DNA from 4 places in the Kitasatospora sp. NPDC088264 genome. Region 1 is predicted to be linked to each of the others. Evidence: riboswitches for the same ligand, from Rfam matches in the RefSeq annotation. Region 1 holds a riboswitch; each other region holds the start of a gene.
What was found. A riboswitch is a leader RNA that binds a small molecule or an ion and turns the genes downstream of it on or off. The one in region 1 is predicted to bind cobalamin.
Positions count from the first base shown of each region.

Region 2: another riboswitch for cobalamin. It lies ahead of AB0O82_RS36045 (iron ABC transporter permease); the one in region 1 lies ahead of AB0O82_RS14410 (prenyltransferase/squalene oxidase repeat-containing protein).
Region 3: another riboswitch for cobalamin. It lies ahead of AB0O82_RS05860 (cobalamin biosynthesis protein); the one in region 1 lies ahead of AB0O82_RS14410 (prenyltransferase/squalene oxidase repeat-containing protein).
Region 4: another riboswitch for cobalamin. It lies ahead of AB0O82_RS13340 (HoxN/HupN/NixA family nickel/cobalt transporter); the one in region 1 lies ahead of AB0O82_RS14410 (prenyltransferase/squalene oxidase repeat-containing protein).

Region 1 is NZ_JBFBIR010000014.1:134,682-141,473, reverse strand. Features, by position in the region: gene AB0O82_RS14415 (hypothetical protein) at 1-333, opposite strand, end outside; gene AB0O82_RS14410 (prenyltransferase/squalene oxidase repeat-containing protein) at 330-3,314, opposite strand; cobalamin riboswitch at 3,419-3,562, opposite strand; cobalamin riboswitch at 3,640-3,716, shown strand; gene AB0O82_RS14405 (hypothetical protein) at 3,850-5,277, shown strand; gene AB0O82_RS14400 (hypothetical protein) at 5,410-5,733, shown strand; gene AB0O82_RS14395 (flagellar hook-length control protein FliK) at 5,800-6,279, opposite strand; gene AB0O82_RS14390 (peptidase) at 6,299-6,792, opposite strand, start outside.
Region 2 is NZ_JBFBIR010000089.1:14,185-20,976, forward strand. Features, by position in the region: gene AB0O82_RS36035 (ABC transporter substrate-binding protein) at 1-367, opposite strand, end outside; gene AB0O82_RS36040 (ABC transporter ATP-binding protein) at 390-1,154, opposite strand; gene AB0O82_RS36045 (iron ABC transporter permease) at 1,154-2,236, opposite strand; cobalamin riboswitch at 2,326-2,464, opposite strand; gene sodN (superoxide dismutase, Ni) at 2,553-2,948, opposite strand; gene sodX (nickel-type superoxide dismutase maturation protease) at 3,172-3,606, shown strand; gene AB0O82_RS36060 (CGNR zinc finger domain-containing protein) at 3,638-4,228, opposite strand; gene AB0O82_RS36065 (amino acid ABC transporter ATP-binding protein) at 4,342-5,139, opposite strand; gene AB0O82_RS36070 (amino acid ABC transporter permease) at 5,136-6,110, opposite strand; gene AB0O82_RS36075 (ABC transporter substrate-binding protein) at 6,148-6,792, opposite strand, start outside.
Region 3 is NZ_JBFBIR010000004.1:198,147-204,938, forward strand. Features, by position in the region: gene AB0O82_RS05855 (cobyric acid synthase) at 1-1,387, opposite strand, end outside; gene AB0O82_RS05860 (cobalamin biosynthesis protein) at 1,384-2,352, opposite strand; cobalamin riboswitch at 2,460-2,592, opposite strand; gene AB0O82_RS05865 (alpha/beta hydrolase) at 2,856-3,977, shown strand; gene AB0O82_RS05870 (hypothetical protein) at 4,323-5,756, shown strand; gene AB0O82_RS05875 (CDP-alcohol phosphatidyltransferase family protein) at 5,859-6,683, opposite strand; gene AB0O82_RS05880 (phosphatidylserine decarboxylase) at 6,724-6,792, opposite strand, start outside.
Region 4 is NZ_JBFBIR010000013.1:59,003-65,794, reverse strand. Features, by position in the region: gene rpmF (50S ribosomal protein L32) at 8-181, opposite strand; gene rpsR (30S ribosomal protein S18) at 235-471, opposite strand; gene AB0O82_RS13360 (GTP-binding protein) at 484-1,659, opposite strand; gene rpsN (30S ribosomal protein S14) at 1,656-1,961, opposite strand; gene rpmB (50S ribosomal protein L28) at 1,961-2,197, opposite strand; gene rpmG (50S ribosomal protein L33) at 2,323-2,487, shown strand; gene AB0O82_RS13340 (HoxN/HupN/NixA family nickel/cobalt transporter) at 2,601-3,713, opposite strand; cobalamin riboswitch at 3,743-3,957, opposite strand; gene AB0O82_RS13335 (metalloregulator ArsR/SmtB family transcription factor) at 4,039-4,422, shown strand; gene AB0O82_RS13330 (DNA-formamidopyrimidine glycosylase family protein) at 4,477-5,286, opposite strand; gene AB0O82_RS13325 (AAA family ATPase) at 5,367-6,227, opposite strand; gene aroQ (type II 3-dehydroquinate dehydratase) at 6,307-6,735, opposite strand; gene aroB (3-dehydroquinate synthase) at 6,744-6,792, opposite strand, start outside.

The DNA of each region.
Region 1 (6,792 bases):
CGGGAACTGCTTACCGCCCTGGAAGCCGCTGTAGCCGATCCGGCAGATGAACGCCGGACCGTCGTGGCCGGTCCCGGTGGTCTTCCAGCCGCCCTGGTTGAGCAGGGTGAAGCCGGTGGTCGGGGTGGTCCCGCAGGAACGCAGCAGCGGGCCGCCCCACTTGCTGAAGTCCACGGCGAGCACCACGCCGGAGGCGGTGGTGCACTGGTCGATCGGCAGCGGCGCCGCGGACGCCGGGGCGGTGCCCACGGCGACGCCACCGAACGCGAGGGCGAAGGTCAGGGCCGCCGCCCCGGACAGCCGGCCGAGCCGACCGCCGAGTCCCCGGCTCACCGGTGACGCCCCGGGGCGGCCGCGGTGCGGCGCCGGGCGACGAGGACGGCCGCCGCGCCGAGCGCGGTCAGCACGCCCGCACCCGCCGTCAGCGTCAGGGCCTGGGTTCCGGTCCCGGCCAGGCTGCCGGAGCCGGTCTGCGCCGCCACGCCACCGGCGGGCGCGCCCCTGCCATCGGCCGGGGCGTCGATGCCGCCGGCCGACCAGGTGGCCGAACCGTCGCCGGTCGAGGGAGCGGCGGTGTCCGAGGGCCCAGCCGTGGCGGGCAAGCCCATCGGGCCCGGCGTGTTCGTGGGAATGTTCGTAGGTGTGCCGGTCGGTGTGCCCGTGGGCGTGCCGGTCGGGGTGCTGGTCGGCGAACCCGTCGGGGTCGCCGTCGGGGTCGCCGTCCCGGTGGAAGTCGGAGTGGGCGTCGGCGTCGACGTTCCCCCGAGCTCCCGGAACAGCGTGCCGAACGAGATCCCGGTGGCACCGCCGAGCACCTGCGTGGACGCGCGGACGTCCGATCCCGGCTGCCCGGCGGAGGCCACGTTGAACCCGCCGTCGCCGTTCTGCTGGCCCGACAGGAAGTCGCGCGCCTTGGCGATCTGGGCGCCGTACGTGGACTGGCGCAGTGTCATGCCCTGGATGGCGAGCGCGGCCGAGTTGGTCGAGTCGCCGGCCGCTCCCGGGAAGCCGCCGTCGGGCAGCTGCCGCGCGGCGAGCCAGCCGAGGCCCTGGTCGACGGCCCGCGCGGCTTCGTCGCCCGGCACGAGGGCGAGGGCCATGACGGCCATCGCCGTGCTGTCCACGTCGGAGTCACCGGTGGCGGGGATCAGGCTCGGCCACGAGCCGTCCTGGTGCTGGAGGCCCTTCAGGTAGGCGATCGCGGGAGCCGCGTTCGTCGAGTCCCCGGCCCGGAGCTGGGCCATGATGCCGAGCGCCTGGGAGAACACCGAGGTCGCGTAGGTGTAGTTGCCGGGCGCCGCGCAGCCGGTGTTCTGGTCGGCCTTGATACACACGAGGGCGGCCAGGGCGGCGATCAGGTCGTGGCCGCCGAAGGCGCGCGGGTTGCGGCCGACCACCTCGGCGAGCAGCGCCTCCTTTCCGATCGAGCCGCCGCCTGCGTACTCGGTGCCGATGCCGGTCCAGTCGTTGACGGTGCGCTCGCCGGCGTCCTTGCCCGGCTGGTCCAGGAAGTCGACGATCCTGCGCAGCGCGGCGTCGTCGGTGCCGGTGGCCGCGAGGGCGTAGGCGCCGTCGATGGTGAGGCCGAAGTCGGCGAAGGCCGGGAAGCCCTCGTAGTAGCGGCCGTTGATCAGGCGGGACGGGTCGGTGAGGTAGGCGCTGCCCTTGGCGGCGTCGGGGGCTCTCCCGGCAGGCGGCGTGGTCGCGGGCGAGGTCGGCGGCGTGCTGGCGGGTGTCGTCGGCGGGGTGGTGGCGTCCGGGTTGTGTCGGACGCTGGTGAGGTCGGTGCCGGTCAGGGCCAGGATCGCCTGCTCGGTGGCCGCCGGGTCCGGGTCGGTGGTCGACGCGTCGGGGCCGAAGCCGCCGTCCGTGCCCTGCCGGGCGGCGAGCCAGGCCGTGGCGGCGGCCCGGCGGGTGTCCTGTCCGGTGGCCTTGAACGCCTGGGCCGCGCTCGCGGTGCTGATGGTGTCGCCGGGGGCGCCGAGGTACGGGAGGAGGGATCCGTCGGCCTGCTGTCCGGCCGCGAGCTGGTCCGAAGCCTTCCTCGCGGCCGTCTCGTACCCGGGCGCCGTACGCAGGGCGAGGACCGCGAGGCCGGTGGTGAGCGGGTCGGACTCGCAGTGGTCGCCAGCGACGATCATCGATCCGGCCACCCCGCCGTCGGCGCACTGGAGCGCCGTGAAGCGGGCGAGCGCCGGGGCGGGTGGCGTGACGCCGGCGCGCTGGAGGGCGATGACGCCGAGGGACTGAACCCAGGGCGAGGCCGCGCCGAGGAAGTCCCCGGCGGCGGTGCACTTGCCGTTCTCCCCCGCCGCCGTGCAGACATGGCCGGTGAGCGCGGCGATCAGGTCCCGGCCGCCGAAGGCCCGGGGATCGCCACCGGTGCTCTCGGCGACGAGGGCCAGCAGTGCGGCGGCCCTCGCATCGGGCCGGCCGGCCGGTCCGTCGGGGTGGAGGAAGGCGTCGGTGTGAGCGGAGAGGAAGGCGACCGTCCTGCGCAGCGCCGGGTCCTGCGTGCCGGCGGCGGCGAGGGCGATGGCGGTGAGGGCGGTCCGGGGGTAGTCCGGCCCCTCGACGGCCCAGTTCTCCATGTGGTCGCCGCCGACGAGTTGGCGGGCCAGCCAGGCCGCGGCGGCCGCCGGGTCACCGGCGGCGGACGGCCCGGTCGGAGTCGGGGTCGAGGTCGGAGTCGGGGTCAGGGTCGCCGAGGGCGACGGCGAGGCGGACGGCGAAGCCGGCGAACCACCGCTCTTCGCCCGGACGGAGTCCGGCGTGAAGCCCGGTGCCCCGCTGGTGCCGCCGATGTCGGTGCCGCCGTACACCCAGGCCTCGACCTCGCCGGGCTTGGGCTTCTGCGTCCCGGCGCCGAACCGGCTGTAGGACCAGGCCTGTTGGCCGGGTTCGGCGATCCAGTACGACCAGTACGCGGTGGCCTGCGGGGTGTTGACGCAGGGTTCCTCGGCCGGCGTCGGGTACTGGGTGCCGCTGTTGAAGGTCCCGGTTCCGAGTCGGCAGATGAAGGCGGGTCCGTCGTGCTCGGTTCCGGCGGTGGTGAAGCCGGCGGCGTGCAGCAGGTTCATCCCGGTCGTGGGGTGGGCGTCGCAGCCCCGGACGACACCGCCGCCCCAGTGCGTGAAGTCGACGGCGACGATCGCGCCCGTCGTCGCCGTGCACCGCTCGATCGGGTCGGCGGCCGCGGTGCCGGGGCGCCCGAACAGGACGCTTCCGCAGGCGGCGACCGCGACAGCACCGGCGACCACCAAGGAGGCGAGGTCCCGGTTCCTGTGACGTGTGCGACTGCTGCTGACCCTCACGACGACTCCCTGGTCGGTCGACGTGGGACGCAACGGCGCAGCCGACGGTCCCCTGGGCAGGGACCGTCCGGACCGCGTCGTAGTCCGCGACGACGCAAGTGCTCTGTGAACAGGGCCCCCGGTCCAGGCATTCCGGCTCACCCACCACAGGTGGGTCCACGGTTGCGGGTCAGCGCCGGAGTTGGACCGGCTTCCCCTGAATGCCGAGGGCAAAAAATCGGTTCATCAGACCACGACGGCCGAACGGGAGTCAACGGTCCGTCACGTCGATCACATCACCTCGTCGGCCGGTGCGCCGTGCGGTAGCGTCCGCGGTGGCCGAGCGGGGGAACCCGGTGCGAATCCGGGGCTGACGCGCAGCGGTGTGGGGTGGCGATCGTGCTGCCCCGAGCCCGGATGCCCGCCCGGCCACGCACCATGGCGAAAGCCGGCCCACGCGATCCGGGCGGCGACCGCTCCGGCCGTCGCGCGCCCTCGAACGGACGCCGGAACTCCGGGGCAGGGTCGGCGCCCGCCACCCCAAGGAGCCTGTCCCGTGTCCCTCCTCGCCCCCTCGCGGACCACCCCTGCCCGCGCCGCCTCCGCCGTCACCGTCGCCCTGACGGCCGGCGCGCTCCTGCTCTCCGCCGTCCCCGCCCACGCGACGGCCAGCCCGACCCAGATAGCCACCTCGAAGAGCACCGGCGTCACCTACCTGAAGTCGCTCCAGGCCGCCGACGGCAGCTACGTCACCGGCGGCGGGCTCTCCAACGAGTGGGCGTTCAGCGCACTCGCGGCCGCCGGCACGGCCGCCGCGGACGTCACCCCCGGCGGCGACCCCACCAAGAACGCCCGCCTGGTCTACCGCGGCCAGCTCGCCGCCCCCGGCTGGCCGAGCGCCTCGCCGGTCGTCACGGACTACGAGCGCGGCATCCTCAACGCCTACGCCGCCGGCATCGACCCCGCCCGGGTCGGCCCGGGCCGCAACCTCGTCGCCGACCTCGCCGCCTACTGGCAGACCGCCGAACCCGGCTACTACGGCCCGTCCGCCAACTTCAACGGCACCGTCTTCGGCCTCCTCGCCCTCGCGGGCGCCAAAACCCAGGCCGGCAGCCCTCGCGTCCCGCAGCCGCTGCTCGACACCTCCGTCACCGCGGTGCGCGCCAACCAGCACAACGATGGCGGCTGGAACTTCAGCAAGGCCGCGGGCGACCCGAACGCCCTCGCCCAGGGCAGCGACATCGACATGACCGGCGCCGCCATGGCCTCGCTCTGCACCGGGGGCGTCGCCGCCACCGACCCGGCGATCGTCGCCGCCAAGAACTTCCTCAAGGGCAAGCTCACCGCCTCCGGCGCCTTCAACGCCATGTTCGGCGTCAACACCGACTCCAACGGCTGGGCCGTCTCCGGCCTCAACGCCTGCGGCATCAACCCCCAGGGCACCGACTTCACCAGCGGCACCGGCAAGAGCCCCGTCGACTTCCTGATCGCCCAGCAGTTCAAGCCCGGCGGCGGCTTCAAGTACCTGCCCACCGACACCACCCCCTCCCCCTACGCCTCCGTCGACGGCCTGCGCGCCGTCGCCGGCGCCGGCTTCACCGCCACCCCGCCGACCCCGACCACCACCGGCGAGCCCGCCTGGGCCGCCGCCACCGCCTTCGTCCCCGGCACCGCCGCCAAGCTCGCGCTGGTCATCGACGACGGCACCGGCGCGCTCAAGGTCTGCGCCGCCACCCTCACCCCGACCGGCACCACCGCGACCCTCGGCGACGTCCTCGACGCGGCCGCCGGCGCCGCCCCGAGCGGCTGCGTCACCTCGGTCGCCCCGTCCACCGGCGGCGACACCGTCACCGCGATCAACGGCACGGCCAACAGCGGCTCCTCCACCTGGCAGGTCAGCCTGGACGGCACCACCGCCACCGGCGCCACCCGGGCCACCACGGTCCACCTCGGCGACACCGTCTCGCTGCGCTACGGCAGCTGACCGCACTGCGCCGGAGGGGAGCCGACCACGGATCGCCTCCCCTCCGGTGGGACAGAACCACGATGGCCCGACGGATCCGCCGCCGGACCGACAGGACGGGGGGAACGGATGCCGACGGGTGTTTCCAGATGGGTGGCGGGCGGCCATGTGGCCTTGGTCGGCGGGCTGGCCGTCCTGGGCGGGCTGACGGAGAACGGGCGTTACTACCTCGCGTCGATCGTCCTCACCCTTCCCGTCGGCCTTGCTGCGCTGGCCGCCGTCTACCTCGCACGAGGGGTGCTGACCGGCATCGGCGGGCTGTTCACCGACACCACGCTGCCTAACGGCGAGGAACCCGGTTGGCTGGCCACGGGCGGCATCGTGGCCAACACGCTGCTGTTCACCGTGGCAGCCGTCGCCACCGTACTGCTGGTCGAGCGCTTCGTCCGCCACCGGAGGGCATCTCACGGCAGCTGAGCCACGGGTACGCGGTGCCCCGGCCCCCCTTCCGGAGGGGCCGGGGCACCGGGGTGTCTCCGGAGGTCAGGGCGCGGTGACGCCCGGCTGGGCGCCGGCGCCGAAGGACCAGCCCTCGACGTCGCCGGGCGCCGGGTTGTAGCTGCCCGCGCCGAGGTTGCTGTACGACCAGGGGCCGCCGTGCTGGGCGTGCCAGTACGACCAGTAGGCGCTGCCGGTGGGGTTGGTGCAGGTCGTCGGCAGGGCGTTGATGGTGCAGACGAAGCCCGGGTAGCGCGGGTGGAAGGTGTACGCGAACCCGGCGCCGGTCAGCGCGGCCAGGCCGCTGGCCGGGTCGCCGGGTGCGCAGCCGGTCTGGATGCCACCGCCGACGGCGGTGAAGTCGACCACGACGGTGACGCCGGTGGTGCCGTCGCAGGCGGCGGCCCGCGCCTGCGGGGCCTGGACGACGGAGGCGCCGAGCAGTCCGGCGGTGAGGGCAGCGGCGGCGGCGATCGACCCGAGGGTGCGGCGGGCCGGGCACGCGGGCGCCATGGTGTCGGTCATCGGAGCTCTCCTCGCGGGGTCAGCGGGTGGTCGCCGGGCAGGCCGGCACGGGCGCGTCCGGGCGGGCACCGGCGGCGGAGAGGGTGGCCAGCGGGGTGCCCGCGAGGCCGAGGACGGCCTGCGCCGTGGCCCGGGCTCCGGTGGCCGGGTTGAAGCCGGTCGCGTCGTAGGCGACCGCCCCGCGCACGCCCGGGTCCGTGGCGCAGCCCTGCTGGAGCTTGACCAGGCTGCTCCAGCCCTTGAGGCCGGCCCCGAAGCGTCCGCCGGCCAGCAGCGCTTGCGTGGCGAGGCCGGTGGTGTTGGCGTTGGACGCGGCGGCCCCGGCGGCCGAGAAGCCGCCGTCGGCGTTCTGGTGGGCGGTCAGCCAGCCGAGTCCGGCGTCGGCCTTGGCGGTGCGGCCGGTCGCGGCGAGGGCCTGGGCGGCGAGCGCGGTGGCGTCCGGGTCGCTGGCGCAGGTGGCCTGGCCGAAGGCGACCGGGTACCCGCCGTCCGCGCACTGGCTGTTGGCGAGGA
Region 2 (6,792 bases), on a different contig from region 1:
CGAAGACCAGGTCGGCCTTGGCGCCCAGCACGATCTCCTTGGTGATCTCCTTCTTGGAGAGCCACGCGGTCTGCTGGTAGCCGTCCTTCCAGGCGACCTGGTCGACCCGGCCCTTGTCGTCGGGCATCACGTAGCCGGCCATCCGGTCGGCCAGGCCGAGGGCGAGCATCAGCTCGGTGATGCCGACGTCGTTGGTCACCGTCCGGGCGGGCTTCTGCGGGAAGGTGAGCTTGGTGCCGCAGTTCTCCACGGTCACCGGGTAGTGGGCGGAGGCGGCGGTGGCGTCGCCGCTCGGGGCGATCTCGGCGCCGCAGGCGGTGAGCCCGAGGGTGAGCAGGGCGGTGATGGCAACGGCCTTGGTGCGCACGGGGGTTCCTTCGGGGGGTGGGTCAGATCCGGTCGAAGAGCAGTTGGACGGCGCCGGTCACCGGGTGCCGGACGGGGGTGGCCCGGACGCCGAACACCTCGGCCAGCAGGGCGGGTCGGAGCACCTCGGCGGGCGGCCCCGAGGCGACGATCCGGCCGGCCCGCAGCACGTACAGCAGGTCGCAGTGGCCGGCCGCCAGGTTGAGGTCGTGCAGCGCGGTGAGCACCGTCGGGCCGGCCTCCCGGACCAGCGCCAGCACGTCCAACTGGTGGCCGATGTCCAGGTGGTTGGTGGGCTCGTCCAGCACCAGCAGCCGGGGCTCCTGGACCAGCGCGCGGGCGATCAGCACCCGCTGCTTCTCGCCGCCGGACAGGCTCAGGAAGCCCCGCCCGGCCAACTGTTCGGCGCCGACCTTGCGCAGCGCCTCCGTGCAGCGCGCGTGGTCGTCCGCACCCGGGCCGCCCAGCCCGCGCCGGTGCGGCAACCGGCCCATGGCGACCACCTCGGCCACCGTGAAGTCGAACTCGGCGGAGTGCTCCTGGGGGAGTGCGGCCACCCGCCGGGCGGCCTCGCGCGCGGTCAGCGCGTGCAGGTCCGCGCCGTCCAGCCGGACGGCCCCGGCGGCCGGCCGCAGCGCCCGGTAGACGCAGCGCAGCAGCGTCGACTTGCCGCTGCCGTTGGGCCCGACCAGTCCGACCACCTGCCCGGCGGCGGCGTCCAGGGCGACGTCGTGGACCAGCCGGGCGCCGGCCAGCTCGACCGAGACGGAGTCCAGGGCGAGATCCATCAGCGGCCTCCGAAGGAATAGCCGCGACGGCGCATCAGCAGCAGGAAACAGGGCACCCCGAGCACCGCGGTGACCACCCCGACCGGCAGTTCGGCGGGCGCCAGCAGGGTGCGCGAGACGATGTCCACCCAGACCAGCAGCAGCGCCCCGGCGAGCGGCGCGACCAGCAGCACCCGGCGGTGCCCGGCGCCGACCAGCATCCGGGCCAGGTGCGGCACCATCAGCCCGACGAAGCCGATCGCCCCGCTGACGGCCACCACCGTGCCGGTGACGGCGGCGGTCACCACGAACAGCTCGCGGCGCAGCCGGTCCGGGTCCACGCCCAGCGAGGCGGCCGTCTCGTCGCCCATGGCGAGCGCGTCCAGCCGGCCGGCGGCGCAGGCCAGGTACGCCAGGCCGGCCAGCACGGTGGCGGCGGCGATCGGCACCGAGCCCCAGGTGGCGCCGCCGAGGCTGCCGAGCAGCCACATCATGGCGTCCCGGGCGGCCTCGCCGCGGGCGGACGCGAAGACCATCAGCGCGGTGACGGCGGAGAAGCCGTAGGAGAGCGCGGTGCCGGTGAGCACCAGCCGCAGCGGGGTGAGCCCGTAGGCCGTGCGCGCCGCGAGGTAGACCAGCACCATGGCGACCAGCGCGGAGCCGAACGCGGAGGCCGAGATCGCCCACACCCCGAGCGAGGCGAAGGCGCCGAGCAGCAGCACGGCGTTGGCGCCGACGGCCGCGCCGGAGGAGATGCCGAGCACGAACGGGTCGGCCAGCGCGTTGCGCACCAGGGCCTGGACGGCGACCCCGGTGGCGGCCAGCCCGGCGCCGACCACCGAGGCCAGCACGGCGCGCGGCAGCCGGATCTCCCAGACGATCGCGTAGGCGGCGGCCTCGTCCGCCTCCAGCCGTCCGCCCGTCAGCCCGGCGGCCAGCAGCCGCATGGCGCGGGGCAGGCCGATCCCGGAGGCGCCCAGCGCCACGCCGCAGAGCAGCGAGAGCAGCAGGGCGGCGGCCAGGCCGACGGCGAGCGGGAGGGCGGGTATTCGGCGGGCGGGCGGGCTCGTTGCGCCACTGCCCGCGGCTGCGGTGCTGCTCACGGTGCGCCTTGCCTCGGGCCGCGGGTGCGCGGGGGCGGCACCGGTCGGGCGCGGGCCCGGGCGCCATCCCCTCGCAGTCCACGGCGAGTTGTCGGGAGTTCAGCGGCCGGGGGCGATCGGGCTGGCGCGGCCCCGGGGCCGTGCTCACCGTTGCGGGTCAGCGCCGGATTCACACCGGACTTCCCCCTCGGACGCCCTGGCAGCATAACAGCCACTCAGGCTAGGCAACCCTTACCGGGCTCGGATGGGGCGTGAACGCACGACCGCCCCCGTCCGGGCTCGCGGACGGGGGCGGTCGGGTGGCGACGCGTCAGGCTCAGGCCTGCTTGGTCTCCCAGAAGATCTTGTCGACCTCGGCGATCAGGTCCAGCAGGGCCTGGCCGGTGGCGGGGTCGGTGGACGCCTTGGCGGCCGAGGCGGCCTTCAGGGTGTCGTTGATCAGCTGGTGCAGCTGCGGGTACTTCTCGAAGTGCGGGGCCTTGAAGTAGTCGCTCCACAGCACCGAGATGTGGTGCTTGACGGCCTCGGCACGCTGCTCCTTGATGATCAGGGCGCGGGTGCGGAAAGCCGGGTCCTCGTTGGCCTGGTACTTCTCCTGGGTGCCCTTGACCGACTCGGCCTCGATCCGGGCCTGCGCCGGGTCGTACACGCCGCAGGGCAGGTCACAGTGGGCGTGGGCGGTGGCGCGCGGTGCAAACAGACGAGAGAACATGGGAGTCCTTCCTTAGATCGTCTTCCCGCGCCCGAGATTACCCTTCCGCACCCGGGGTTTCGCGATCGGGCGGTGGGCCTAGGGCAAAAGGCGGACCCGGAACCGGGGTAATCCGGACATCGAACGGATCGAACGGGGTGACGGTCCGTACGGCAGACTGGGACCGGGCGGTCCGGGAGGAGGAGTCGTGGCGCGGAGCACGGAACCGGCGGACGCGGAACCGATGGGCACGGAACCCCGGGGCCGGGGCGGCGGCGCGGTGCCGTTCGGGCTGGTCGACGTGGCGGGCCCGTCGATGGTCCCGACCCTGCGCGAGGGCGACCAGTTGCTGGTGCGCTACGGCGCGCCGATCCGGCCCGGCGCGGTGGTGCTCTTCCGGCACCCCTTCCAGCAGGACCTGCTGGTGGTGAAGCGGGCCGCCGAGCGGCGTCCGAGGGGCTGGTGGCTGCTGTCCGACAACCGGCCGGTGGACAGCGACAGCCGCAGCTACGGCCCGGTCCCGGACGAGCTGGTGCTCGGCCGGGTGCTGCTGCGGCTGCGCCCGCGCCCGGCCTGGCTGGCGCCGGGGCGGCGGCTGGAGCGGCTGCTGCTGGGCACCCGGCTGGCCCGGGTACCGGGTCTGGCCCGCCGCCTGGGCGTCTGGGCGGACGAACTCTGACCCCCTGGGCCCGGCCCGGCCCGGACAGGACCTAGCCGGCGGCGCCGAGTGCCGCGGCCTCGGCCTCCTGGCGCTTGCGGGCCCGGTACGCGGCGACGTTGGCGCGGGTCGCGCAGCGGTCCGAGCAGTAGCGGCGGGAGCGGTTGGTCGAGGTGTCCAGGTAGGCGTTGCGGCAGGGCGCGGCCTGGCAGATGCCGAGCCGGTCGGCGCCCAGCTCGGTCAGGTGGACGGCCAGGCCCATGCAGGCGACCGCGCTGAAGTGCGCGGTGGCGGTGGGCGAGTTGTCGGCCAGGTGCAGGTGCCAGCGCGGCCGGCCGGCGTCGTCCAGGTAGTCGTGCCCGGAGACCAGCGGGCTGACCGGGTACTCCATCAGCAGGCTGTTCAGCAGGTCGACGCCCCGGATCTCGTCGCCCTCGGCGGCGGCCTCGAAGACCCCGCGCAGCCTGGTCCGCACCGCCCGCAGCCGGGGCAGGTCGGACTCGTCGGCCTGTGCGGCGGCCCGTGAGGAGTCGGAGAACAGGCCGCGCACCGCGTCCACGGACGTCAGCGTGTCGGTGCCGCGCCCGGGCTCCTCGGTGTTCACCAGCCGAACGGCGAGATCGGCGTACGAGGCGAGCTCCACGGAGGTCCTTCCAGAAGGTCGGTAACGGGCTGATTGCGTCCAGCCTATTACCTGGGTGGGGAAAACGTCGGCGCCCGGCAGGAGCAGCCTGCCGGGCGCCGGTCGGTACGGTTCTACAGCACCTTGGAGAGGAAGGCGCGGGTGCGCTCGTGCCGGGGGTCGGTGAGCACCTCGCGGGGGTTGCCGGACTCGACCACCACGCCGCCGTCCATGAACACCAGCGCGTCGCCGACCTCGCGGGCGAAGCCCATCTCGTGGGTGACGACCACCATGGTCATGCCCTCCTCGGCGAGGCCGCGCATGACGTCGAGGACGTCGCCGACCAGTTCGGGGTCGAGCGCCGAGGTGGGCTCGTCGAACAGCATCAGCTTGGGCTTCATGGCCAGCGCGCGGGCGATCGCGACGCGCTGCTGCTGGCCGCCGGAGAGCTGGGAGGGGTAGTTCTTCGCCTTGTCGGCGAGGCCGACCCGCTCCAGCAGGACCATCGCCCGCTCCCGGGCGGCGGCCTTGCTCTCGCCCTTGACCTGGACCGGGGCCTCCATGACGTTCTCGACGGCCGTCATGTGCGGGAACAGGTTGAAGCGCTGGAAGACCATGCCGATGTCGCGCCGCTTGACGGCGACCTCGCGGTCCTTGAGCTCGTAGAGCTTGTCGCCCTTCTGCTGGTAGCCGACCAGTTCGCCGTCCACCCAGAGGCGTCCGCCGTTGATCTTCTCCAGGTGGTTGATGCACCGCAGGAAGGTCGACTTGCCGGAGCCGGAGGGGCCGATCAGGCAGAACACCTCGCCCTGCTTGACCTCCAGGTCGATGCCCTTGAGCACGTGCACGGAGCCGTAGGACTTGTGGACGCCCTCGGCGCGCACCATCGGCTGTCCGGTGGCGGCGGCCGGGGTCTTGCTCAGGTCGGTCATACGTGACCACCTCCCTCGAGCCCCGGGACGACGTCGGCGCCGGTCTTCGGGGCGGGCTTCCCGGCGAACAGGCCCCGCAGCCGCTGCAGCGGGGTGGGCGGGAGGGTCCGGTTGGAGCCGCGGGCGTAGTAGCGCTCGATGTAGTACTGGCCGATGGTCAGCAGCGAGGTGAAGAACAGGTACCAGAGGCTGACCACGATCAGCAGCGGGATGTTCTGGTAGTTCCGGGAGTAGATGACCTGACCGGCCCGGAAGATCTCCTCCAGGGAGATCACGCTGACCAGCGAGGTGGTCTTGAGCATCGAGATGGTCTCGTTGCCGGTCGGCGGGATGATCACCCGCATGGCCTGGGGCAGGACGATCCGGCGCATGGTCTGGAACCGGCTCATGCCGAGCGCGTGGGCGGCCTCGGTCTGGCCCTCGTCCACCGACTGGATGCCGCCGCGGACGATCTCCGCCATGTAGGCGGCCTCGTTGAGGCCGAGGCCCAGCAGGGCGGCGACGAAGGTCGGGATCAGGACGTTGGTGTCCGCGGACCAGAACTCCGGCCCCCACGGGACGCCGATCGACAGCTTGGCCCAGATCAGGCCGAGGAAGTTCCAGAACACCAGCTGCACCAGCACCGGGGTGCCGCGGAAGACCCAGATGTACATCCAGGCGGTGCCGGAGAGCAGGGGGTTCGGGGACAGGCGCATCACGGCGAGGACGATGCCGCCGATCACGCCCATCAGCATGGAGAGGACGGTCAGTTCCAGCGTGACGACCATGCCGTGCACGATGCTGTCGTGGAACAGGTACTGCCCGACGATGTCCCACTTGAAAGCGGGGTTGGTGAAGAGGGCGCTCAGCAGCATCGCCGCGAGCAGGGCGATGACGACGGCGCCCACCCAGCGTCCGGGGTGGCGGACCGGGACGGCCTTGATGGTCTCAGGCCGTCCCTCCTCCGCCTTCCCCTTGTCCAGAGAGTTCACGGTGTGGCCTCGGGGGAGAGATGGAGCAGGCGGACGGTCAGTTCACGGCGCCGTTGACGGTCGACTTGTCGAGGGCGCCGGACTCGACGCCCCACTTGGTGAGGATCTGCTTGTAGGTGTCGTCGTCGATCAGCGACTGGACGGCGCCCTGGATCGCGGGGGTGAGCTTGGAGCCCTTGGCGACGGCGACGCCGTAGGGGGCCACGCCGTAGGTGGAGCCGAGCTTCTCCAGCTGGCCGCCGGCCTGCTTGATCGCGTAGTCGACGACCTGGGAGTCGGCCATCATCGCCTGGTCGCGGCCGGAGACGACGGCGTTGGTGACGTCCGTCTGGAGGTCGAACTTGTCGCCGTCGTTCTGGATGCCCGGCTTCCCGTTCTTGGCGCAGTCCGGGTTGCGGGTGTCCTTGATCTCGTCGGCCTGGGTGGTGCCGGTCTGGACGGCGACCTTCTTGCCGCACAGGTCGGCGGGGTCGACCTTGTCGGGGTTGCCCTTCTTGACCGCGATGGCGCTGCCGGAGTTGAAGTAGGTCACCATGTCGACGATCTGCTCGCGCTCCTTGTTGTCCGTGAAGGACGACATGCCGAGCTGGAACTTGTTCGACTGGATGCCGGGGATGATCGCGGTGAAGCCGGAGTCCTGGACGTCGGCCTTCAGTCCGAGCTTGGCCGCGATGGCGTTGGC
Region 3 (6,792 bases), on a different contig from region 1:
CGAACGAGGTGTCCGGCGCCGGCACGAACGCCCGGCCCGCCAACGCGGCGACCTCGCGCAGGAGTTCACGGCGGAAGCCGTCGTTCTCCAGCGCGCCGTGCCAGGTGGTGCCCCACACCGGGCCGACCCGGCAGCCGTCCAGGCCGTGCCCGTCGTCATCGGAGAAGAACGGCTCGCCCCCCTCCACGGCCACCACTCCGTGGTGGATCTCGTACCCCTCGACCCGCTGCCCGTACGCCGTGCCGGCCGGCCGCGCCAGCACCTTCTCGGCGCCGAACCGCACGTGCGTCGGCAGCAGGCCCAGGCCCTCGACCGAGCCGGCCCCGGACTCCACCTCGTCCTCGATCCCGCGCGCCAGCATCTGGTAGCCGCCGCACACCCCGAGGACCGGCAGCCCGGCCGCCGCCCGCGCCTTCAGCGCCGGCTCCAGGCCGCGTTCGCGCAGCCAGGCCAGGTCGGCCACGGTGGCCCGGGTGCCGGGTAGCACCACCAGGTCGGCGTCGGCCAGTTCCTCCGGCCGGGTCACCCAGCGCACCAGCACTCCGGGCTCCTGCGCCAGCGCGTCCAGGTCGGTGAAGTTCGACAGCCGGGGGAAGCGCACCACGGCCACCCGCAGCACGTCCGCCCCGAGCGGGCCGCGGCCGTCCACCCGGTCCACCACCGTGGACAGGTCCAGCGAGTCCTCGGCGTCCAGCCACAGGCCCGGCAGCATCGGCAGGGTGCCCAGCACCGGACGGCCGGTCAGCCCGTGCAGCATCTCCAGGCCGGGCGCCAGCAGTCGCGCGTCGCCGCGGAACTTGTTGACGAACCAGCCCGCCACGTGCCGCTGGTCCTCCGCCGACAGCAGTGCCAGCGTCCCGTACATCGCCGCGAAGACGCCGCCGCGGTCGATGTCCCCGACCACCACCACCGGCAGCCCGGCGGCCGTCGCCAGGCCCATGTTGGCGATGTCCCGGTCCCGCAGGTTGATCTCGGCGGGCGAACCGGCGCCCTCGCAGACCACCACCTCGTAGCGGCGGCGCAGATCCGCCAGGCACTCCAGCGACCGTTCCAGCAGGACGGGCTTGCGTTCGCGGTAGTCCAGCGCGCCCACCTCGGCGACCGGCCGGCCCAGCAGCACCACCTGGCTGCGGCCGTCCGCCCCCGGCTTCAGCAGCACCGGGTTCATCGCCGCCTCCGGCTCCACCCTGGCCGCCTGCGCCTGCATCGCCTGCGCCCGGCCGATCTCGGCGCCGTCGGCGGTGACGAAGGAGTTCAGCGACATGTTCTGCGCCTTGAACGGCGCGACCCGCACCCCCTGCCGGGCCAGCCAGCGGCAGATGCCCGCGGTCACCACGCTCTTGCCCGCGTCCGAGGTCGTCCCCGCGACCAGCAGTGCGTTGCTCATGCCCTTCCCCTCCACCGTGTCGTCAGCAAGCGCAGCGCGACGTGCCCCGCGACCGTCGTACCCAGGGCCAGCGCGCCCACCCGCCGGGAGAGCACGCAGGCCCGCTCGATGTCGTCCGCCGTCACCGGCCGCAACTCCGCGCCCAGCACCGGCCGGTGCTCCACCCGCTCCCCGTACTGGAGGGTCCCGCCCAGCCGGACGCCCACCGCGCCCGCGAAGGCCGCCTCCGCCTGGCCCGCGTTCGGGCTCGGGTGCGCCGAACCGTCCCGCCGCCAGACCCGCCAGGCCGTTTTCGGCTGCGGCGCGGCGGCCACCGTGAGCAGAGCCGTCAGCCGGGCGCCCGGCCAGCCCGCCACGTCGTCCAGCCGGGCCGAGGCCCAGCCGAACCGGGCGTACCGCGGCGAGCGGTGGCCGACCATCGCGTCCAGCGTGTTCACCGCGCGGAACGCCAGCAGCCCCGGGGTGCCCGCCAGCGTGCCCCAGACCAGCGCGTTCACCACGGCGTCCGCCGTGTTCTCGGCCACCGACTCGACCACCGCGCGGGCGATCTGAGGCCCGTCCAGCGCGCTCGGGTCCCGCCCGCACAGGTGCGGCAGCCGCTCCCGCGCGGCCGCCAGGTCGCCCGTGGCCAGCGACCGGCCGATGGTGCGCGCCTCCCGGGTCAGCGAGGTGCCGCCCAGCACCGTCCAGGTCGCGGCGGCCGCCAGCGCGGCCCGGCCCAGCGGACGCCGGCCCACCGTACGGTCCAGGGCCACCGCGCCGGCCGCGACCGCGCCGACGCACAGCGCCGTGTACCCGGCGCCGGCCACCCGGTCGTCCTGCCACACCCGCCGCTCCAGCCGGGTCGCCGCACCGCCGAAGACGGCCACCGGGTGGCCGCGCCGGGGGTCGGCGAAGCGGGCGTCCGCGGCGAAGCCCGCGGCGGCGCCGAGCGCGAACGCGGCGGCGCGGGTCAGCGGGCGCACGGCGGGTTCGGCGGAAGGCCGCGTGGGGTCCGGCGGGGCGGGGCAGCCTGCATCGCGTGCGTGTCCTCACTCAGGGTCCGCGCCCTGGATCGACGTACCGGGGGCGAGAGTCTCCTGGCTTCCGGGTCGGACACACCCCCGGGCCTTCCAGCGGCTTCTGACGGTCCGCCGTGGCAATGTTCCGAGCGTGCTCCCCGGTGACAGTGGCGGGACCGCGCCGGACTCGCACCGGCTTCCTCTGCATGCCTCCGTTTGGCCCCAGGATCCCATCACGCGGCCGAACCGGGAGTCAACCGAGGTCACGGAGGGGTTGGTCACACCTCGGAGCCCCGTCGCCACCTCCGATCCGCCCGCCCCGCCCTGCCTGACGCCCGCCCAGCCCGAGGCCCCGCCGTGCCCCGGACGGCCCAGCCCGGTGGCCGCCCGCGCGGCCCCCCGGTGAACTGGTGCCCGGACACCGCCCGGACACCGTCCGGTCCAAGACCAGCAGAGCGGGGAGCGATATGCGTTGGGGAACCGCGGCCGTCGTGGCGGCCGCCGTCGTCGGCGCCGGGGCCGCCGGGGCCGCCGTCCTGGTGATCGGCCGCCGGGCCTCCGAACGGCTGGTCCACCCGGCGAGCGCCGCCCGGGAGTCCGGCCCCGTCCTGGTGCGGAGCCTCGCCGCGGGCCGGATCACCTTCAACCGCCGCCCCGAGAGCCTGCGCCCCGGCCGCTGGGCCGTGGAATGGGACGACCACGGCCACGCCGTCGTCGAGGAGGTCCTGCACAGCGACGAGAACGGCGTCACCCGCCGCCTCGTCCGCGCGGACCGGGGCACCCTCACCCCCGGCACCGAGGTCCGCTTCACCCCCCGCGTCCACCTCGGCGACCCCACCGAGGCGCTCGGCCTCCCCTTCACCGACACCGCCGCCGACGGCGAACTCGGCGCCCTCCCCGCCTGGCGCCTCGACGGCAAACGCGGCACCTGGGTGATCCTCGTCCACGGCCCCGGCGCCGACCGGCAGCAGACCCTCCCGGTCCTCCCCGTCCTCGACCGCCTCGCCCTGCCCGCCCTCGCCGTCACCTACCGCGGCGACCAGGGCGCCCCGGCCTCGCCGGACGGGCTCGGCCACTTCGGCGAGACCGAGTGGCGCGACGTCGAGTCGGCGGTACGGCTCGCCCTCGACAGCGGCGCCGGCCGGGTCATCCTGTACGGCTGGTCCCTCGGCGCCACCATGGCCCTCCAGACGGCCTCCCGCTCCGCCTGGGCCCATGCCATCAGCGGCCTCGTCCTGGACTCGCCGGTCCTCGACCTGCCCGCCACCGCCCGCCGCGGCGCCGCCCGGGCCGGCTACACCGGCGCCGCCGCCGAGCTCGGCGCCCTCGCCGCCGAGGGCCGCACCGGCGTCGACCTCGCCGACTTCAGCCGCATCGCCGAGGGCGCCGACCTGCGCGTCCCCACCCTCCTCCTGCACAGCCCCGACGACCAGGTCGCCCCCTTCCGCGCCGCCGAGCGCCTCGCCGCCGCCCGCCCCGGCGTGGTCAGCCTCCGGCCTTTCCCGGGCGCCGACCACGCCACCCTCTGGAACTCCGCCCCCACCCACTACACCGAACTCCTCCGCCGCTGGCTCACCCCCCTTCTCTGAACCCAGCCCCCCCGCGTGAGAAGTCACACCCGCGGGGCCTCCGTACGGAACCCGGACCTCACCTGTCGGCCACGGAGTGTGACCGGTCGGGCGGGTAGCGCGACCGTCGCCGCAAGGGTTGAGCCGTGATGGCATGACCCCGCCACCTGTTTCCGGCCAGGCGGTTTGCCTCTGTTGCCCGATTGTTGCCCGATCTTGGGGAGGTGCCGTCGACGGCCGCCCGTCCGTACAGCCAACCGGATGTGACAGAAGGCCGGTACAAGGGGAAGACTGCTCGACGTGACGTCTCGGAATCCGCGCGACCGTGATGCCCCGCTCCCTCCGACGATCGGTACTGGTGCGACGGTGACCCGTCTCCCCGGTACGGCCCACCGGCCCGCCGCCGGCAAGCCGGGCGGGGCCGGGGTACCCCGCCGACGAGGGCCCGCTGCGGCGCCCGGTCGGGGGAGGGTTCCCGTACCGGAGGGCTTCCCCGCGCCGGCCGAGCTGGCGCCGCTGGCCCGCCGGATGCTGGTGGACGCCGTCCGGATCGCCCGCTGGGCGGGGGACCTGGAAGAGGTCGACAAGCGGGGCGAGCTGCTGCCCGATGACGCCCGTGCGGCGGGTCGGGCGCTGGCCATGACGGTCGGCGCCGCCGCCAAGGCGTGGGGGCAGGCGCTGCTGGTCGGCCTGGTGGAGGCCAGGGACGGCGGTGCGGTCCCGGGTTGGCGCCTGCACGCCTGGGAGCACGACGACGAGGCGGTCGTCCGCGGCTGGTCGGCGCTGTTCGACGCCTGGACGCTGCTCGCCCCGGTGCCGCCCGCCGCCCTGCGGGGCGTGTTCGCGGTGCTGGCCGGCCAGGCGGTGGACCAGGCGCCGCAACTGCTGTCGTTCCTGCACCTGGTGGCCGGTCCGGTGTCGGACGGCGAACTGCTGGAGCTGCTGCGCCGGGGGCTGGACGAGCGGCGGGTGGGCGGCACGGACGGTTCGGGCCTGTCGCCCGTGCCGCACGCCGCCTCGGCGGTCTCGGCGGTCCGCGGCACGTGCCGGGAGCCGCAGATCGACACCCCGCCGTCGCCGGCGGACGTGGCCGCGGTCCTGGACTGGATGCTGGACGGCCTGGCGGCCGTTGGGGCCGTGGTCCGCAGGGACGAGGCCGCCGAGCTGTCGCCGCTGGGCCACTGGGCGGTGCGGGCGAAGCTGGAGGAGATCTGCACGGTCGCGCAGACCGCGGCCGGGCACATCGAGCAGAGCGCCTTCGAGCTGCTGAACGCCTGCGCGGACTACTCGCCGGGCCCGGCGCGGGCCGAGTTCCGCGCCTGGGTGGCGGCCCGTCCGGCCGATCGGGCGGTGGCGGAGCTGCTGGACGCGGCGCAGGGGGACGACGCGCTGGTGCGCGGGCTGGCCTTCGAGGCGCTGCGGGTGGCCGGCGGCCCGGCCGAGCAGGCGGTGCGGGCATCGGTGGACGAGCCGGTGCTGCGCCCGTACGCGCTGTTGTGGCTGGCGGAACGCTCGGACGAGGGCGTTTCGCCGGCGGACGTGCTGGGGGCGGAGGACGCGGCCTGGCTGTGGGTGGACACGGCTGCGGCGGTGCTGGACCACGGCGAGACGGAGCTGCTGGTGGGCCACGTCGAGGGCGCCGCGGCTGGCGATCCGGTGCGGTTGTTCGCCCGGGCCCGGCAGTCGGGGCACCCGCGGGCGGCCTCGGTGCTGACGGCGGTCTCGGGCGTGCACCCGGATCCGGGCGTGGCGCGGGCGGCCCGCCGCTCGGCGTTCAGCGTGCACACCGGCGGCGCGTAGCAGCGCCCGTCGAAGAACGAGCGCGACGAGGAGAAGAGCGGGCACGACGAAGAGGGGCCCGGATCCGACTGGATCCGGGCCCCTCTCGCGTACGGGAACGACTCAGCCGAGGCGGGACTCCGCCCGCCTGGCGCGGACGTCGCCGACCTTCTGTCCGACCTTGCGCCGGATGACCAGCAGCGGGGCCATCGCGGCGAGCGTGATCTGGGCGAAGGCACCGACGTGCATCAGGGCGTCGCCGCCGGGCAGGCCGGTCGCCCAGGCCGCGAGGCAGCCGATCGAGACGACGATCCAGCACAGCGTGGCGGTGGCCAGCAGCCCCTGGGGCTTGGGGTACTCGATCCGGCTGACCATGAGGTACGCGGCGCCGAAGATGGCGAGCAGACCGGGCAGGAACGGCGGGTCGAGCAGCACGATGGCGATGACCGTCATCGCGCCCATCGGGCAGGGCATGCCCTGGAACACCCCGGGCCGCATCTTGACGGCGGAGAAGCGGGCGAGCCGCAGGACGACCGCGAGCAGGACGGTGATCGCGATGAGCGCCGAGAGCTTGCTGTTGGAGCCCTGCGAGACCATGCCCCAGACGGCGACGAAGTAGGCCGGCGCGATGCCGAAGCTGATCAGGTCGGCCAGGTTGTCCAGTTCCGCTCCGAGGGCGGAGGAGCGGAGCTTGCGCGCCACCAGCCCGTCGAAGAGGTCGCACATGGAGCCGATGAGCAGCAGCGTGACCGCGGTGGCGGCGCTGTGCCGGTCGGGTGCGGCGTCCGGGTTGGTGATGTGCGGGACCAGGACCCCGGTGGTGATCGAGTAGATCGCCAGGAAGCCGCAGACGGCGTTCCCCAGGGTCAGGAAGTCGGCGGTGGACAGGTGCTGGGGAGAGCGCGGGGCGCGCAGCTCGCGGTCGCGGGCCCAGCGGCGACGGCGCAGGGCCGTCTCCTCGTCGTCCAGGCCGACGATTGTCTCAGGATCAGTCACGGTCAAGGCGCGTCACCCCGGCTGTGGTCTTCTGGCCGACCTCGACGCCGACCTCGACGCC
Region 4 (6,792 bases), on a different contig from region 1:
GTGGTCGCTACGCCCCCTCCGGGTCGATCAGGCCGCGGCGGTAGGCGGGGACCAGGTTCTGGGGGACGAGCAGTTCGCGGCCGTTGAGGGTGATCGGGACGAGCTTCGGGGCCTTGCCCTTCCACTGGGCCCGGCGGTGCCGGGTGTTGCTGCGGGACGTCTTGCGCTTGGGGACGGCCATCGGGGGCTCCTTGTCGGGTGGTGACGGTGGTGGCGGTGGTGACGGTGGTCCGGTTACCGGGTGGTGCCGGCGGCGTACGGGAGGAGGGCCATCTCGCGGGCGTTCTTGACGGCCCTGGCCACGGCGCGCTGCTGCTGGACGGTGAGCCGGGTGACGCGGCGGCTCCGGATCTTGCCGCGGTCGGAGACGAAGCGCCGCAGCAGGTCGGTGTCCTTGTAGTCGATGTACTCGATGCCGGCCGTGAACAACGGGTTCGGCCGGGCCTTGGGCGGGTTCGGTCGCTTACGCACAGTGACGGCTCCTCAGTGAACGGGGTCGAGCAGGTCCCGGAAGGCGTCCGGCAGGGCCTTCCAGCCGGGTTCGCCCGCCGCGAGTTCGGCGTCGGTGAGCAGACAGGAGTCGAGCAGCCCGGTGACGCCGTCGACGTCGAGGCCCTCCGCGGTGAAGCTGAGCTGCTGCACCCGGTCGCCGTGCAGAGGGTGCCAGTCGAGGGCGGCGGCGGCCCGGCGGGCGGGCGGGTAGAGCTCCCAGGCGGCGTCGGGCAGGGAGGTGAGCCAGGGGCCGCACTCCTCGACGGCGAGGTTGGCCCCGGCGGCGTCCCAGGCGAGCATCAGGTCGGGCCGGTTGGCCAGCCAGAAGCGGCCGCGGCTGCGCTGGGCGGCGGGGACGAGCAGTTCCAGCGCCCGGTGCAGCCGCTCGGGGTGCAGCGGGCGTCGGCGCTCCCAGACCAGCGTGGTGACGCCGGCCTCGTCGCTCTCCTGCGGGAGCAGCGCGATCGCCGGGTTGACCCGGTCGCGGGCGGCGGCGACGTCGAAGCCGCCGAGGGCGGCCCGGGTGAGCGCCCCGGTGCCGAGCCGGACGACCCGGGCGGTGGGGTGGAGCTGGCGGAGCAACGCGAGCCCGGGCGCGTGCGCCGTCGCGCGCGGGACGGCGAGGGTGGTGGCGTACTCGACCTGGTGGGCGAGCGCCTCCGCGCGGGTCCGCTGGTCCTGGACGGCGGTGTGCTCGCCGTGCTCCACCAGGTCGTCGGAGACGGAGAGTTCGCCGATCAGCCGGTCCGGGTCGACGGCCGTGACCACGCCCGCGAGTTCGACGGCGTCCTCCAGGTGGCGGCCGTCCGCCTCTCCCCCGGCGATCACCTCGACGGCCGGGTGCGGGTCGCTACCGCCCCACAGTTCGACGATCGCGAGCCCGTACCGGCCTTCGTCGGCGATCCGCAGCAGTCGCGGCAGCAGGTCCTCGCGCAGGGCGCAGCAGGGGCAGTCGTTCACCAGCGGGACGTCGGCGGCGTCGAACCCGCCTCCCGCGTCGCGCAGTTCACGGTGGACGACGCCCTGCGAGGCCTCCCGCAGGTCATGGTGGAGGACCACCGCGTCCACCGCTGCCGCCGCCAACTCCCGGACGGCGGCGCGGCGTTCGTCGGCGTGCAGTCCGGCGACGACCACCACGGGCAGTTTGATCCCGTCCACGCCGCTCACCAGCTGGCCTTGCGGACGCCGGGCAGGTGGCCGGCGTGGGCGTGAACGCGGAGGTTGACCCGGGAGAGGCCGAAGGCGCGCAGGTAGCCACGGGGGCGGCCGTCGACGGCGTCGCGGTTGCGGATCCGGGTGGCGCTGGCGTCGCGAGGCTGGCGGGCGAGTTCGGCCTGGGCGTCCGCGCGTTCGGCGGGGGCGGTGCCGGGGTGGGCGATGATCCGCTTGAGCTCGGCGCGGCGCTCGGCGTACCGGGCCACGACGGCGCGGCGCTGCTCGTTCTTGGCGATCTTGCTCTGCTTGGCCATCAGACCTTCCCCCCTCGGGCGCGGATGCGGGCGACGGCGGCCTCGATGCCGATCGTGTCGATGGTGCGGATGCCCTTGGCGCTGAGGGTGAGCCGGACGTACCGGCCCTCACCGGGCAGCCAGTAGCGCTTGTGCTGGATGTTGGGGTCGAAGCGACGGCGGGTGCGGCGGTGCGAGTGCGAGATCGCGTTGCCGAATCCGGGTTGGCGGCCGGTGAGTTGGCAGTGGGCGGACATGGGTGCTCCCTGGCGTCCGGGAATGGGCGGGACGGAGCTCACGTTACACCAGATGAAAATGACTTCCATTTCGGTGTACGGTTTCGCCTCAGCCCCGAACACCCCGCCAACCCGGGAGGACACCCATGGCCCGCAGCGAACTGCGCCCCGTCATCAAGCTCCGCTCCACCGCCGACACCGGCTACACGTACGTGACCCGCAAGAACCGCCGCAACGACCCGGACCGGATGGTCCTGCGCAAGTACGACCCGGTCGCGCGCCGGCACGTCGACTTCCGCGAAGAGCGCTGAACCCCGCCCGCCCGACGACCGGCACCGGCCCGCAGCGACGAAACGGCGCCTCCCCCCGGGATCCCGGGGGAGGCGCCGTCGCTGATCGCTGCCGTCGCTGATCGCAGCCGTCGCTACTCGGCGGCCACCCAGCGCTTCTCCACCCGGGCCAGCTTCCAGTAGGCGATCGCCGCGGCCCAGACCACCACGAACAGCCCGGCGATCGCGTAGCCGACGTTGTCCAGCGAGATGCCCGCGATCCAGCCGGTGACCGGGTCGGTCAGATCGAGCTTCTCGTGCAGCACGCCGACCAGTTCGATGGTGCCGATGACGAAGGCCACCGCGATCGACAGCCCAGTGATCGTCAGGTTGTAGTACACCTTCCGGACCGGGTTCGCGAAGGCCCACTGGTACGCGAAGTTCATGAACGTCCCGTCCAGGGTGTCGAACAGGCTCATCCCGGCCGCGAACAGCAGCGGCAGGCAGACGATCGCGTACCAGGGCAGCCCGGCCGCCGCGCCCGACCCGGCCATCACCATCAGGGTGACCTCGGTCGCGGTGTCGAAGCCCAGCCCCAGCACCATGCCCACCGGGAACATCTGCCCGGGCCGGGTGATCGACCGGGTCGCCCGGTTCAGCACCCGGGCCATGAAGCCGCGCGAGTTGAGGTGCTCCTCCAGCTGCGCCTCGTCGTACGACCCGGCCCGCATCGCCCGGAACACCTTGAGTATGCCGAGCAGCGCGGCCAGGTTGAGCGCGCCGATCAGGTAGAGGAACGCGCCGGAGGCCGTCGTGCCGACCATCCCGAGCCACTTGTGGGTGGCCGAGTCGTCGTCCATCAGCGTGCTGGCCAGCTGCGCGCCGCCCGCCACCAGGGCGGCCATCAGCACCACCATCGAGGAGTGCCCGAGGGCGAACCAGAAGCCGACCGAGACCGGCCGCTTGCCGTCCGCCATCAGCTTGCGGGTGGTGTTGTCGATCACCGCGATGTGGTCGGCGTCGAAGGCGTGCCGCATGCCGAGGGTGTACGCGGTGATCCCGAGGCCCACCCCGAAGACCTGGGTGCCGACCGCGTAGTTGTGGGGCGCGACCAGGAAGACGAGCGTCCCGAAGGCCACCACGTGCATGGCCAGGATCACCCCCATCAACCCGGCCGTGCGGACGGTGTCCTCGCGCTTCCAGCGGAACGTGGGCAGCACGGACGGTGTCGCCGGCGCCTCGGCGGCGGCGGTTTCGGGCAGGGTCATTCGGGTCACGCTCCAGCACCTCGTGGAAACACTTCGTGAGATGCCGTGGCCGGTCTCCTGGCTTACGGGGGTCCCGTACCCGCCTTCCCAGGTGCGCGAGGCTCCCAGTGGCGTCGTGGGTACGGACGTCTCTCCATCGTCGACGATCACGATGGCCCGATCACAGTGGCGAGGGCCGCTCCGGACTGGGACCCCTGAGGATCCGTCACCGGTCTTCCCGAGCACCACGGCGGGGAACACCGTAGGGGCCAGGACCCACCCTTGCAAGGCTGCGCACCTGCGCAGGTGTCCAGGATCACAGGCCCCCTCCTGCAACAATGTGCGCATGCATCTCGTACCGGCCGACCGCGCGGGCCACCGCACCATCGACGGACACCGGGTCTGCGAGGCCATCGCCGCGATCGGCGACCCCGCGCACGTCCGCACCTGGGCCGAGCGGTTCTCCCTGCTCGCCGACCCCGGGCGGCTCGCCCTCCTGCTCGCCCTCCACCGGGCCGGCCCGCTCGCCGTCTCCGACCTCGCCGTCGCCACCGGCATGCGCGACCCCGCCGTGTCCCAGGCCCTGCGGCTGCTCCGCACCGCGGGCGTGGTCACCGGGGACAAGGACGGGCGGATCGTGCGCTACCGGCTCGTGGACGAGGCCCTGCGCCCCCTCCTCGACGCGTGCGCCGCCGCCGAACACCACGAGCCCAGCGCGGCCGTCGTCTGACCGGCTCCTCCGGAGGACGCGCCGGGGCCCGGCCGGAGCAACCCTCGAACGCGGTCAGGCCGCCTGGCAGGCGGGGCACCAGAAGAGGTTGCGCGCGGCGTGCTGCTCCGTCCGGACCTCGGTGCCACAGACCAGGCAGGGCATCGCGGCCCGCCGGTAGACGTACACCTCGCCGCCGTGGTCGTCGACGCGCGGCGGGCGGCCCATCGCCTCGGGGGTGTGCTCGGGGCGGACGGTGTCGATCCGGCCCGCGCCGACGCCCTCGTGCATCAGGGCGACCAGGTCGGCCCAGATCGCGTCCCACTCGCCCCGGGTGAGGTCGCGGCCGGCGCGGTGCGGGTTGATCCCGTGGCGGAACAGCACCTCGGCCCGGTAGACGTTGCCCACCCCGGCCAGCACCTTCTGGTCCATCAGCAGCGCGGCGACGGTCGTCCGGCTGGCCGATATCCGGCGCCAGGCGGCCTGCGGGTCGGCGTCGGCGCGCAGCGGGTCGGGGCCCAGCCGGGCGGCGACGGCGTCCTTCTCCGCGCCGGTGACCAGCGCGCAGGTGTTGGGGCCGCGCAGGTCCGCGTAGCCGTCGTCGTTGGCCAGCCGCAGCCGGACCAGGCCGACCGGCTCGGGCGCGGGCCCGGTACCGAAGGCGAAGCCGCCGTAGAGGCCGAGGTGGACGTGCACCCAGGCGCCCTCCTCGAAGCCGAGGAACAGGTGCTTGCCGACGGCTTCGGCCGCGGTGAGCAGCTGCCCGTCGATGGCCTTGGCCTCGTCGGCGAACCGGCCCTGCGGGCTGGACACCTCGACCGGACGGCCGCCGAAGGCCTTCCGGTTCTCGGCGGCGAGGCGGTGGATGATGTGGCCTTCCGGCACGGGCGTCAGCTCCCCCGGGGTGGTTCGACAGGACCCGCACATCATCGCAGCCGGCACCGACACCGCCGGATCGTCGCAGGTCAGCGCACCGGCATGCCCATCAGCCGGGCCAGGATGACGCGGTCCAGCTCGGCGGCGGTGCCAGCCACGTCCAGGTACGAGTTGTCGATGATCGGCAGCCCGGAGTTGTACCAGCCGGCCATCCGGCCGTGGATCCGCGCCACCTCCTCGTCACCGAGCCGCCGGGTGCCGCCGCGCCGGGCGTTGCGGTGCAGCACGGAGTCCAGGCTGGGCAGCAGCACGACCGGGATCATGCCGGGGCCGATGTGCCGCTTCCAGCCGCCGAGGCCGATGGCCGGGCGGTCCGGGAAGACGGCGTCGTCGATGATGCAGGAGATGCCGTTGGCGAGGTAGTTGCGGCAGGCGAAGCCGCAGGTGCGGCGGGCCAGCCGGTACTGCGCCTCGGAGGCGTTGTTCCAGCCGGACTGCGGGTTGGCGAAGCCGGACTGCACCCACTCGCGGACGTCGTCCAGGCTGATGTGCGCGGTCGGGCTGGGCCGGCGCTCGGCCCAGTACCGGGCGACGGTGGTCTTGCCGGCCCCGGCCGGGCCGATCAGCAGGACGGCGATCGGACTGGTGGGCGCGTGCCGCTGCGGCGGGTGGGCGGGGAGTTGCACGGGCGTGCCGGAGGGCAGCACGAAGTGCCCGGTGGACCCGACGGGGACCGGCGCGCCGGGCGCGGGTGCGGCCGGGGCGGGCGCGGCAACAGGAGCGGGAGCGGGCGGCACCGGAGCGGCCGGAACCGGCGGCGCGGCGGCGGGAACAGGAGCCGGAGCGGGCGGCACCGGCGGCGGCACGGCGGCCCCCGACGGCTGCGGCCCCGGCGGAGCGACGGGACGCGGCGGGACCTGCCCACCCCCGGCGTACTGCGTCACGGTCACCTCCCGACACCTCTCAGCGGGGAGACTACACGGCGGCCCGGCGGCGGGCACAGTCCGCCGCCGGGCCGCTGACCAGGCGTCAGCGCGTGGTGAGTTGCTCGGCCAGGGCGCGCAGGGCCAGCTCGTACGAGCCGAGCCCGAACCCCGCGATGGTGCCGGAGGCCACCGCGGCGATCACCGAGGTGTGCCGGAAGGTCTCCCGGGCGTACGGGTTGGAGATGTGCACCTCGATCAGCGGCGCGGTGCGCTGCGAGGCGGCGTCCCGCATCGCGTACGAGTAGTGCGTGAACGCGCCCGGGTTGATCACCACGGGCACCTTGCCGTCGGCCGCCTCGTGCAGCCACTCCACCATCTGCTGCTCGGAGTTGGTCTCGTGCACCTCGACCTCGAAGCCGAACTCCTTGCCGAGCGCGGTGCAGCGCTCGACCAGCCCGGCGTAGGAGGTGGCGCCGTAGACGTCCGGCTCGCGGCTGCCGAGCCGCCCGAGGTTGGGGCCGTTGAGCACCATGACCCTGGTCACGCCGAGACCTCCGCGTAGGCGGCGACCAGCAGGGACGGGTCGGGG